Regions from separate parts of the Bacillus sp. JJ1533 genome, predicted to be linked through region 1. Evidence: riboswitches for the same ligand, from Rfam matches in the RefSeq annotation. Region 1 holds a riboswitch; each other region holds the start of a gene.
What was found. Region 1 has a riboswitch for S-adenosylmethionine ahead of V7138_RS00035 (PLP-dependent aspartate aminotransferase family protein). Riboswitches for the same ligand answer to the same signal wherever they lie in the genome.
Positions count from the first base shown of each region.

Region 1 (3,282 bases):
CTTTTCCTCCCTCAAACTAAGAGAAGCATCATTCGCAGTACGCACCCATCCCTTAGTTATTTATTGTAAAATCAGTCATCAGCTAATTTTGTTAGATTCCTAGTTAAATTCCGTCCTTTATCTGATTCCTTACCTGTATTAAATTTCACAGGCATAAGTAACAATGGAACCTCTGAGACGCTGTGCTTCCTTATACGTACATCTGTTTTGAACGACCTCAAGACCTGCTTCTTTCGCAACCTCAACTGCCCTTGGAGAAATAACACCTTCTTGTAACCAGAAAACTTTGGGCTGTATTTTTGCTGCTTCTGCCGCTACACCAATCGCTGCTTCAGGGCTGCGGAATACTTGAACAATATCTATTTCAAACGGAATAGATGCTAAGTCTGGATAAGCCTGTTCACCAAGTACTTCTGTTTCTCTTGGGTTAACCGGGACAATTTTATAGCCGAGTCGCTGCATTTTACGTGCAAGTCTGTAGCTTGGTCGCGCTGGATTACCGCTAAGTCCCACAACCGCAATTCGTTTTGGTCGCTGAACTTCCTTGCCGTCAACGATTTCACGAATAAATGTAGATTGAAGTGCCCAACGTATAACTCCCTCATCGTTAACCGCTGTTTCACCTTTTTGTTCACCCTTTGATGAAATGCCCGTCGCTTCATAGAATGCCTGGTCTAAATCATTTACTAAATCACGGTATGATTCAATTCCAACTGAAAGACGGATTAACTCTTCACTTACTCCTGTTTTTACTAACTCTTCCGCACTTAACTGCTGATGGGTTGTTGATGCAGGGTGTATAATAAGTGACTTAGCGTCTCCTACGTTCGCTACATGTGACCATAGCGCAATATTATTAATCACTTTTTTACCAGTTTCTCTACCACCCTTAATGCCAAAGTTTACGATCGAACCATATCCAGAACGTAAATATTTAGTTGCTAGTTCATGTGCTGGATGTTCTTCAAGGCCAGGGTATGAAACCCATTCAACTGCAGGATGGTCTTTTAAGAATTTGGCTACTTTCAGTGCATTTTCATTGTGCTTTTCAATTCGTAGGTGTAATGTCTCAAGGCCCTGTATCAATAGGAATGCACTATGTGGGCTTAAAGAAGAACCAAAATCTCTTAAAAGTTGAACTCTAAGCTTCGTACTGAACGCCAAAGTTCCAAATTCATTTGCGTATATTATTCCGTTATAACTTTGATCTGGCTCTGTAAAACCTGGGAACTTTTCACTGTTCCAATTGAAACGTCCTCCATCAACGACTAACCCACCAATTGTCGTTCCATGTCCGCCTATCCACTTTGTTGCTGAGTGAACCACGATATCAGCACCGTATTGGATTGGTTTACAAACATATGGAGATGCAAATGTATTATCAATAATGAGCGGTACTCCATTTTCATGTGCAATCGCTGATACTGCTTCAATATCTAATACATGCAAGCTTGGGTTTCCAATCGTTTCAGCAAATACAGCCTTTGTTTTCGGCGTGATTGCTTTTCTAAAATTTTCAGGATCTGTTGGGTCAACGAAATGCGTCTTAATTCCATATTTAGGAAGTGTAACAGCGAATAGGTTATAAGTTCCGCCATATAAATTAGAAGCTGCTACAATTTCATCTCCTGCTTCCGCCACGTTCATAATGGAAAGAGCAATCGCCGCCATCCCTGATGACGTTGCTACAGCTGCGACACCATCCTCCAATAATGCAATTCGTTTTTCAAGTACATCAACAGTTGGATTACCGATTCGAGAATAAATATTACCTGACTCATCAAGGCTAAATAGACTTTGAGCATGGTCAGTGTTATGGAATACAAATGAACTAGTTTGATAAATCGGCACTGCACGGGAACCCGTTGTCGGATCTGGGGATTGCCCTCCATGTAAAAGTATTGTCTCATCATCATAAGTTTCATATTGTTTTGTCATAATGTTCCCTCCAAATTTTTAAAAGTTTACTAGGATTTGATGCTCGCTATTATAAAAAAACCCCCTCAACATAAGAAGAGGGGGCCTCATCTTATCTTTCAGGTGCATTTGCACCCGCAGGAATTAGCACCTTTTCAAGCTTTCACTTGAAGGTTGCCGGACTTCTTCGGGCCTGTTCCCTCAGTCTCTCTGGATAAGAAATCTTTATTAAATTGACGCACTAATACGTTAATTCTTGAATTATATAAAGTATTATAGAATAGTTTATTTTTTCAGTCAATGTATTATTCGAAAAATATTTTTATTTATAAAATTAACACTTCCCTGAACTTATTTAATACTAGGAAAAGTGGTACCCTTGGTCACCTTTCTCTTAAATAAAACAACAAACCCCTTCTGTAAAAAAACAGAAGGGGTACAAGGAATATCCATAAATACATATTCGAATTCGTCCACCTTCTCATCTTCGGAATAAAAAACATCCTCTGAACTTGGCACCGGGCTTACATATGCTGGTTGCCGAGGCTTCGCAGGGTCAGTCCCTCCACCTCTCTTGATAAGAAGAATTTCATTATTAAAGTTTATAATAAGAATGTTAAACATTTTTGATAATTTAGTCAATAGCATTCGGATCCGTTCGTCAAAAAAATTTAATAAGCGCCTCTAATAACATCCTTCACACGCTCATGGTAAAAGTGTTGAATCCTTTCTTTTTCTTCATTTGAAAAAGTTTTTTCCTCTAATGCGGTTAAATTATCTTGAACTTGTTTGACGTTTTTGAATCCAGGAATAATACATGTTATTTCTTCGTGGTCTAAAATCCAACGAAGGGCTGCACTCGCCATTGAGCTTCGGCCTTCTGCAATCCATGTTAACTGGTCAGCAAGTTCCACACCTTTTTTAAAACCGAGACCGGCAAATGTTTCACCCACATTGAATGATTCACCATTTTCGTTATAGCGACGGTGATCATCTTCTTCAAAAACATGATTCGCTGTAAATTTTCCAGTTAGCAATCCGCTTGCTAGTGGCAATCTAACGAGTAAGCCGACACCTTTTTTGTAGGCTTCTGGAATTAAAGCTTCCAATGGTTTTTGACGGAATATATTAAAAATAATCTGCAAGCTCTTCACGTTAGGATTTCCCAAGCAAATTAGCCCTTCCTCTACAGTTTCGACACTTACACCATAATTGCGGATTTTCCCTTCACTTTGCAAGCGGTCAAGTACTTCAAACACGCTACCATCCCTTAATATCTCTGTCGCCGGACAATGAATTTGATACAAGTCAATAGCCTCTCGATTCAGTCTGCGAAGGCTGTCTTCACAGTAACGGCTTACTTGT
Region 1 covers NZ_JBALOV010000001.1:7,413-10,694, forward strand. The annotation lists gene V7138_RS00035 (PLP-dependent aspartate aminotransferase family protein) at 139-1,938, opposite strand; SAM riboswitch class I at 2,027-2,138, opposite strand; SAM riboswitch class I at 2,396-2,501, opposite strand; gene V7138_RS00040 (aldo/keto reductase) at 2,589-3,282, opposite strand, start outside.

Region 2 (3,282 bases), on a different contig from region 1:
TATCGTACTAAACAACTCGAAGGTTATCTTATCACCTGCAAGGTAAGGTGTCAATGGAAAAACATGACTAATGTACCAATGTTAATTCGTTAGATTGTTGGTAAAGGTGTAACTGAACTAGTTCCATTTGCTGCTTTAATGGCTTGCTCTAAATCCTCTAAAAGATCTTCTATATTCTCAATTCCAACCGATAAGCGAACTAAGTCTTCTGAAACACCTGATAATTTTAGATCTTCTGGACTCAATTGTTGGTGTGTAGTGCTAGCTGGGTGGATGATTAAACTCTTCGCATCGCCAACGTTTGCAACATGTGACCAAAGCTCCACATTATTGATTAATTTCTCTCCAGCTTCTTTTCCGCCTTTAATACCGAATACAACAACAGATCCAGCACCCTTTGGCAGGTATTTATCTGCTAATTGTTTGTTAGGGTGATCGTCTTCACCAGGATACAATACCCATTCAACCCCAGGATGATTTTTAAGATATGAAACAACTTTTTTCGTATTTGCGATATGTTCCTTCATACGAACATGTAATGTCTCAAGACCCAGGTTAAACTGGAATGAATTAAAAGGACTCAAAGCTGGACCTAGATCGCGAAGAAGTTGAACTCTCGCTTTGATGATATAAGCAACAGGTCCTAAAGCATCGGCAAAGACTAAATCATGGTAGCTTGGGTCTGGCGTTGTAAATCCTGGGAATTTTGGTGAATTCCAATCAAATTTACCACCATCAACAATAATTCCACCCATCGTTGTTCCATTCCCTAGTAACCACTTTGTAGCAGAATGTACAACAATATCTGCCCCATGCTCAATTGGTCTACATAAGTATGGTGTTGCAAATGTATTGTCAATAATTAACGGAATTCCAGCTTCATGAGCAATCGTTGCAACAGCCTCAATATCAAGGATATCTAAACTTGGGTTTCCGATTGTTTCAGCAAAAATTGCTTTTGTATTCGGAGTAATCGCTTGACGGAAGTTTTCCGGATTTGTTGGTTCTACCAAATGGGTCTTAATTCCATATTTAGGTAGTGTGTTAGCAAATAGGTTATAAGTTCCACCGTAAAGTGTAGAAGCAGATACAATCTCATCTCCAGCACCCGCGATATTCAAAATTGCTGTTGTAATTGCAGCCATTCCACTTGAAACTGCCAATGCACCAACTCCACCCTCTAATTGTGCTACTCTTTCTTCAAAAACAGTTGTAGTTGGATTATGGATACGAGTATAAATATAACCATTTTCTTTTAGCCCAAATAGATTTGCTGCATGCTCTGTAGTATTAAATTTATATGCATTTGATTGGTAGATTGGTACAGCTCTTGCTCCTGTTACAGGATCTGCTTCAAGGCCACCATGTATTGCGATTGTTTCTGGTCTATAGTTTTTTTGTTTTTCACTCATTTGAAATCTCTCCTCTACCTTTTTGTTTATACAAATTAAAAAACCTCTTCGATAAGAAGAGGTGTATGTATGGTTTCTCTCCTTATCTCTCAGACAAAAAATTGTCTGTTGGAATTAGCACCGTGTAAATTACCGGTTGCCGGGCTTCATAGGGCCATTCCCTCCACCACTCTTGATAAGATTATCGATATGAAGTTTTTATACTAATACTTTAAATTGATGTTAACTCTTTTTCAATTACAAGTCAACTGTATTTTTAGAAAAAATGGGGAATTCAAAATTTCATACTTTATTTCGACAACTTTAAATGAACTGTTTCTAGTTTACCTATTATGATATTTTCGCGAAAGTTTTTTCTTCATCACGAAAGGACTTTCTACTGAAAACAATTAGGAAATAAAGGGACCCAATTAAATATAAGACAGATGTGATTGTAAATACATAAGCATAGCCCCAATAAGCCCCATGGATCATCACAATTGATGTCGATACAGGTCCCATTAATGCCCATCCTAATGAAAACACCATTTGATTCACTGAATTGGCTAGACCCTTCATCGAATCGTTCACACGTCCCATAACTAGAGATGCTTGAATCGGGTTCCCCGCATTCATTAATGCCTGTCTAAATAAAAAGGCAATGGCTGCTATGTAAAGATTTTCGGTATACCCTGTAAGTAATAGGAATGGAAGGGACGATAATTGCAAATAAACCACTGCACGAACCTCTCCTACCTTACTGACAATGTAGGGGCCAATAATCATTGCAACTGCAGTTGCTGCTTGTCCCAAAGAGAGTATGATACCGATTATTGTATTACTAGCTAGAAAGCGATCTGCAAAATACAAATTTAAATACGGGATAACTAATCCGGAACCAAAGCCGATAATCATCTGTGCAAAAGCAAACATCGCGATTAATTTAATTTGTGATTTATTCGCTTTTAATTTTTGACCAAATGATTCTACTCTATTATTATCTGGTCGTTTCCTGCGTTGTTCATTCATTTTAATGATTGGTAGAATTCCTGCAACATAGATAATCGTTGCGATTAGAAGCGTGATTCTCACACTCCAAAGTCCACTCATATGAAAAATATATTGGAAGGCATCAGACAATGCCCCACCTGCGATGTTTCCAACTACTTGGGCGACCATCATGATGGCAGAATGAAAACTAAAGAGATGAACCCTTTGTGCAGACGTTGAGTTTTCCGCTAACCATGGGACACCAGAAACTTGAATAAACGCCGTCGACAAACCTGTTAAAAAGGCTGTCATTACTAGTAGCTGTTCTACATCTAAAATACTTCTCGCAAAGAAAGAGATTGTTGAAACAGCCACACCTAGTACCATCACTTTTTTTCTTCCAAACTTGTCACTCATGAGACCTGCAGGTACAAGGATGATGGCGGACGCCAAAGCTGTCATGGCAATAATTGTTCCATTTGTTTGCTCAGAATAGCCAAGTTCTCGTACATAGAAGTTATACATGATTGTGAACATACCCATGCCTAACTGTGTAAAAATAGTCGTAAGAATGAATAGTTTAATATTTTGATTGTATGATTTGTATTGTGTTTTCCACCCAGTAACTATGCTACTCATATGCGCTCCAGTGATGTTTTTATTGTTTCGACTCCCTAAATATCATACAACTTTTCAGAAAAAAAGCAATAAAAAAACAACGCCAAATTCGCGCGTTGTTTAGTCATTTGATATTATTTCAAGCAAATATGGTACCGAGTGGAAAGCATAGTATTTCTTTGAAACTTTTCCGTCTTGCACATGCAACAAACAAGGAACACTCTCGATTTGCCATTCGATTGCTTTTTGAGGTAAATAATTTAGATCGCTTTTTCCGATGATT
Region 2 covers NZ_JBALOV010000038.1:91,621-94,902, forward strand. The annotation lists gene V7138_RS20585 (O-acetylhomoserine aminocarboxypropyltransferase/cysteine synthase family protein) at 90-1,412, opposite strand; SAM riboswitch class I at 1,492-1,594, opposite strand; gene V7138_RS20590 (MFS transporter) at 1,743-3,020, opposite strand; gene V7138_RS20595 (thioredoxin family protein) at 3,120-3,282, opposite strand, start outside.
Region 2: linked by a shared signal. The riboswitch ahead of V7138_RS20585 (O-acetylhomoserine aminocarboxypropyltransferase/cysteine synthase family protein) and the one ahead of V7138_RS00035 (PLP-dependent aspartate aminotransferase family protein) in region 1 are both predicted to bind S-adenosylmethionine.

Region 3 (3,282 bases), on a different contig from region 1:
TGGTGTTTGATCAATAATATCATCTATGCTTCTCCCGCTTTTCTCTACTACGATGAGATGATCCTTCAATTCTTCTGTTAATTCCTCAATTTCCTGATCATTTTTTCCTGACATCATTAAGTACATTCTGAGATTGTCGATAAATGCTTCACTTTTGCTTGATAGCATAGCCTTACCTTCCTTTCAGTAATTTGTTTACCGGTATTGAAATTTGCTCCCATTCTTCGGAAATGATTTCTAATGCCTCTTGACCTTTTTCAGTCAAAAAATAATACTTCCGATTTGGACCTGATTCTGATGGTCTCATTTCTCCCAGAATGAGCCCATTTTTCTGGAGTCTTAATAAAATCGGATAAATGGTTCCTTCACTTACATCTGCTAAGCCAATATTCAGCAGTTTTTGCGAAAGTTCGTAGCCGTAGATAGGCTCTTTTTCGATTACAGCCAACACACATCCATCCAAGATTCCCTTTAACAACTGGCTCCTTATTGACATTTCATCATACTCCCTCCCCTAGTATGTTATACAAGGTAGTAGACAAAAAATAAAGTTAATCTCAGGTAGTTGGTAAAACAAGATAGTGGATTTAAAAAAACAACTATCTTGTTAAACAAAGTAGTTGTTTTTAGTGTAAAATTATTTCATTTTTTTGTCAATAGATTTTTTAAAATAGACACATTAAACGTTCCAGTTACTTCTCATCGTAAGCGTTAAGGGCATTCACACTATGTGCCAATGCAGCTCCTGCTTTTAAGGCAACAGCTACGAAAATAGCTTCTGAGAGTTCTTCTAAATCAGCTCCTGCTTTTTTTGCATTCTTCGTATGAAGGTCGATGCAATACGGGCAACCTGTTGTATGTGCGCATGCAACAGCAATCAACTCTTTGTCCTTTTCAGATAAGTTTTTCGCTTTGATCGACTTACTGTCAAAATCTATAAATGCTTTAAATGCCTCGCCATTCAAATCTGCAAATTCTTTCAGTCTTGCAAAATAGGATGCCTTATACAGTTCTTCATCACCATTTCCATCATATGCATTGAGTGCATTTACTCCATGCGCTAAAGAAGAACCTGCCTTTAATGCTGTCGCAACAAAAATTGCTTCTGCTACTTCTTCTTTCGTTGAGTCATTCTTTTTCGCATTTCCAACATGTAAATCTATGCAATATGGGCAACCCGTGATATGTGCAACAGCCACGGCAATTAGTTCCTTTTGCTTTACGGAAAGTCTTCCTGCGGCTAATGCTTGACTATCAAATTTAATGAAAGATTGAAAGATTTCTGGCGCATACTGTTTCAATTCTGGAAGTCTACCGAAATATTCTTTTCTGTATAAACTTGTCATTTGTAAATCTCTCCCTTTAAATTTTTCACCAAATTGAATATCATTTTCGCATGAATTTCACCTATGTTATAAATTCAAAAAACCCCTTCCGATGAGGAAGAGGCATTATGTATATCCACACTCATCTTTCAAGCGCATGCTTGCTGGAATTAGCACCTTGTTACATCTATCATAACGGTTGCTGCGGGATCAACGGACCAGGTTCCTCCCCCGACTCTTGATAAGAGAAAATGTATTTAATTTGGTATTATTAATTACCTTACATGAATGAAGAAGGGATTGTCAACTGAAATATTGGATTATTTTGAAAACCGTATCTATATCCTGAAAGGAATTACAAACCACCTATCCATAACGTAAACATGGTAAACTGCTCTGGTACCCAGCTTGGGTCAATATTGGCTATCCTTTTGTCCAATCTCATTTATTGGTTCAATGGCCACTCCTCTTGATTTTCCGCCATATCCCAAAACATGTACTCGAACAAGCTTGTTTTGACGACTATTTCTTCTAACGCTGCTAAATCTCGTTCTGGTTTTCCAGTTGTGATTTGATTGATGAGAGTCTTACAATCTTCTGCCAACGCAGTAAATTCATTGGACGAATACATTTTGACCCACTCTCCATAAAATTCATGGTTGGTAGCTCCTGGCCATTTTGCCAGTTCTTTTCCAATGAAGTTATAGCTCCAGGCACAGGCAAGGACAGCTGCGACAACATTTTCAACACCACCAAGTTGGGCCACATTCAACATGTAACTTGTGTATGAAGTAGTAGTTGATGCGGGCTTAGTTGCCTCAAGCTCCTCAGGAGATATTTCAAATTTTGCTGCATATTGGCGGTGAAGATCCATTTCGATCTCAAGTGTGCCATGTAAAAGATTTGCAAAAATAGACATCGTTTTTAAATCCGGTGACTTTGCGCTACCTAACGCAAATAGACGGGAATACTCAATCAGGTACACGTAATCCTGCTTCATATAATGCTTAAATTTTTCCTTCTCCAACCAACCTTCGCCGATTCCTTTCACAAAGGGATGCTCCAAATACGAATTCCAAATCGGCTCAACTCGATTCCATAAACGATCTGTAAATTGACTGCTCACTCTCATTTCCCCTTCCTTGTTGTTGACATTGGGGAGAAAAAAGAAGACCCACCACTAGTGAATAGAGATGGGTTCGGTAAATAATCGTTTTCACGAAAAAATTCCAACTCCACTTCCCTACGCTAGTGTTACCCAGATCAGGTTCAAAGGGTCGATATTTCTATCTCTCAGCAAATACATGCTCCCCTAGTCGAATTGCTAGATTATTAAGTTACTATATATTAGTTAAACATAGCCGGTGAAAATAAGCAAATGTTCGGAAGATTTTCAGCTATTCTATGTGCAAACAAGCAAAAAATCTTCCAAGAAGGAAGATTTTTTTATGTTAGATTCGGATACCCTTGCTGTCTTAATGCCTCGTACACTAATATGGCTGCTGTATTCGAAAGGTTGAGTGAACGAACATGTTGACTCATTGGGATTCTCAAAAAGTGATTTTTGTGTTTTTCTAGTAAATCTTTTGGTAAACCCGTTGTTTCTTTTCCAAACATAAAATAATGTTCCTTTGAAACATCACTGAAATCAAAGCCGGAATGTGTTTTTTTACCAAATGTCTCTATATAGTAAAACTCACCTTGATTTTTCGAAAAAAAGTCGTCTAATGAGTCATAATACGTTATATTTACAGAATCCCAGAAATCGAAACCCGCTCGTTTGATCATTTTTTCATCAGTTGAAAAGCCAAGTGGTCGAATTAAATGCAAGGCTGTATCCGTTGCAGCACATGTGAGTGCAATGTTTCCAGTATTAGCCGGAATATCTGGTTGATAGAGTACAACATGTATTGCCAAGATGGTCACTCCTCATTGTATTTTACCCTCCAAATTATAA
Region 3 covers NZ_JBALOV010000013.1:152,388-155,669, forward strand. The annotation lists gene V7138_RS07345 (HAAS domain-containing protein) at 1-168, opposite strand, end outside; gene V7138_RS07350 (PadR family transcriptional regulator) at 173-496, opposite strand; gene V7138_RS07355 (carboxymuconolactone decarboxylase family protein) at 693-1,346, opposite strand; SAM riboswitch class I at 1,465-1,573, opposite strand; gene tenA (thiaminase II) at 1,771-2,457, opposite strand; TPP riboswitch at 2,549-2,649, opposite strand; gene trmL (tRNA (uridine(34)/cytosine(34)/5-carboxymethylaminomethyluridine(34)-2'-O)-methyltransferase TrmL) at 2,772-3,242, opposite strand.
Region 3: linked by a shared signal. The riboswitch ahead of V7138_RS07355 (carboxymuconolactone decarboxylase family protein) and the one ahead of V7138_RS00035 (PLP-dependent aspartate aminotransferase family protein) in region 1 are both predicted to bind S-adenosylmethionine.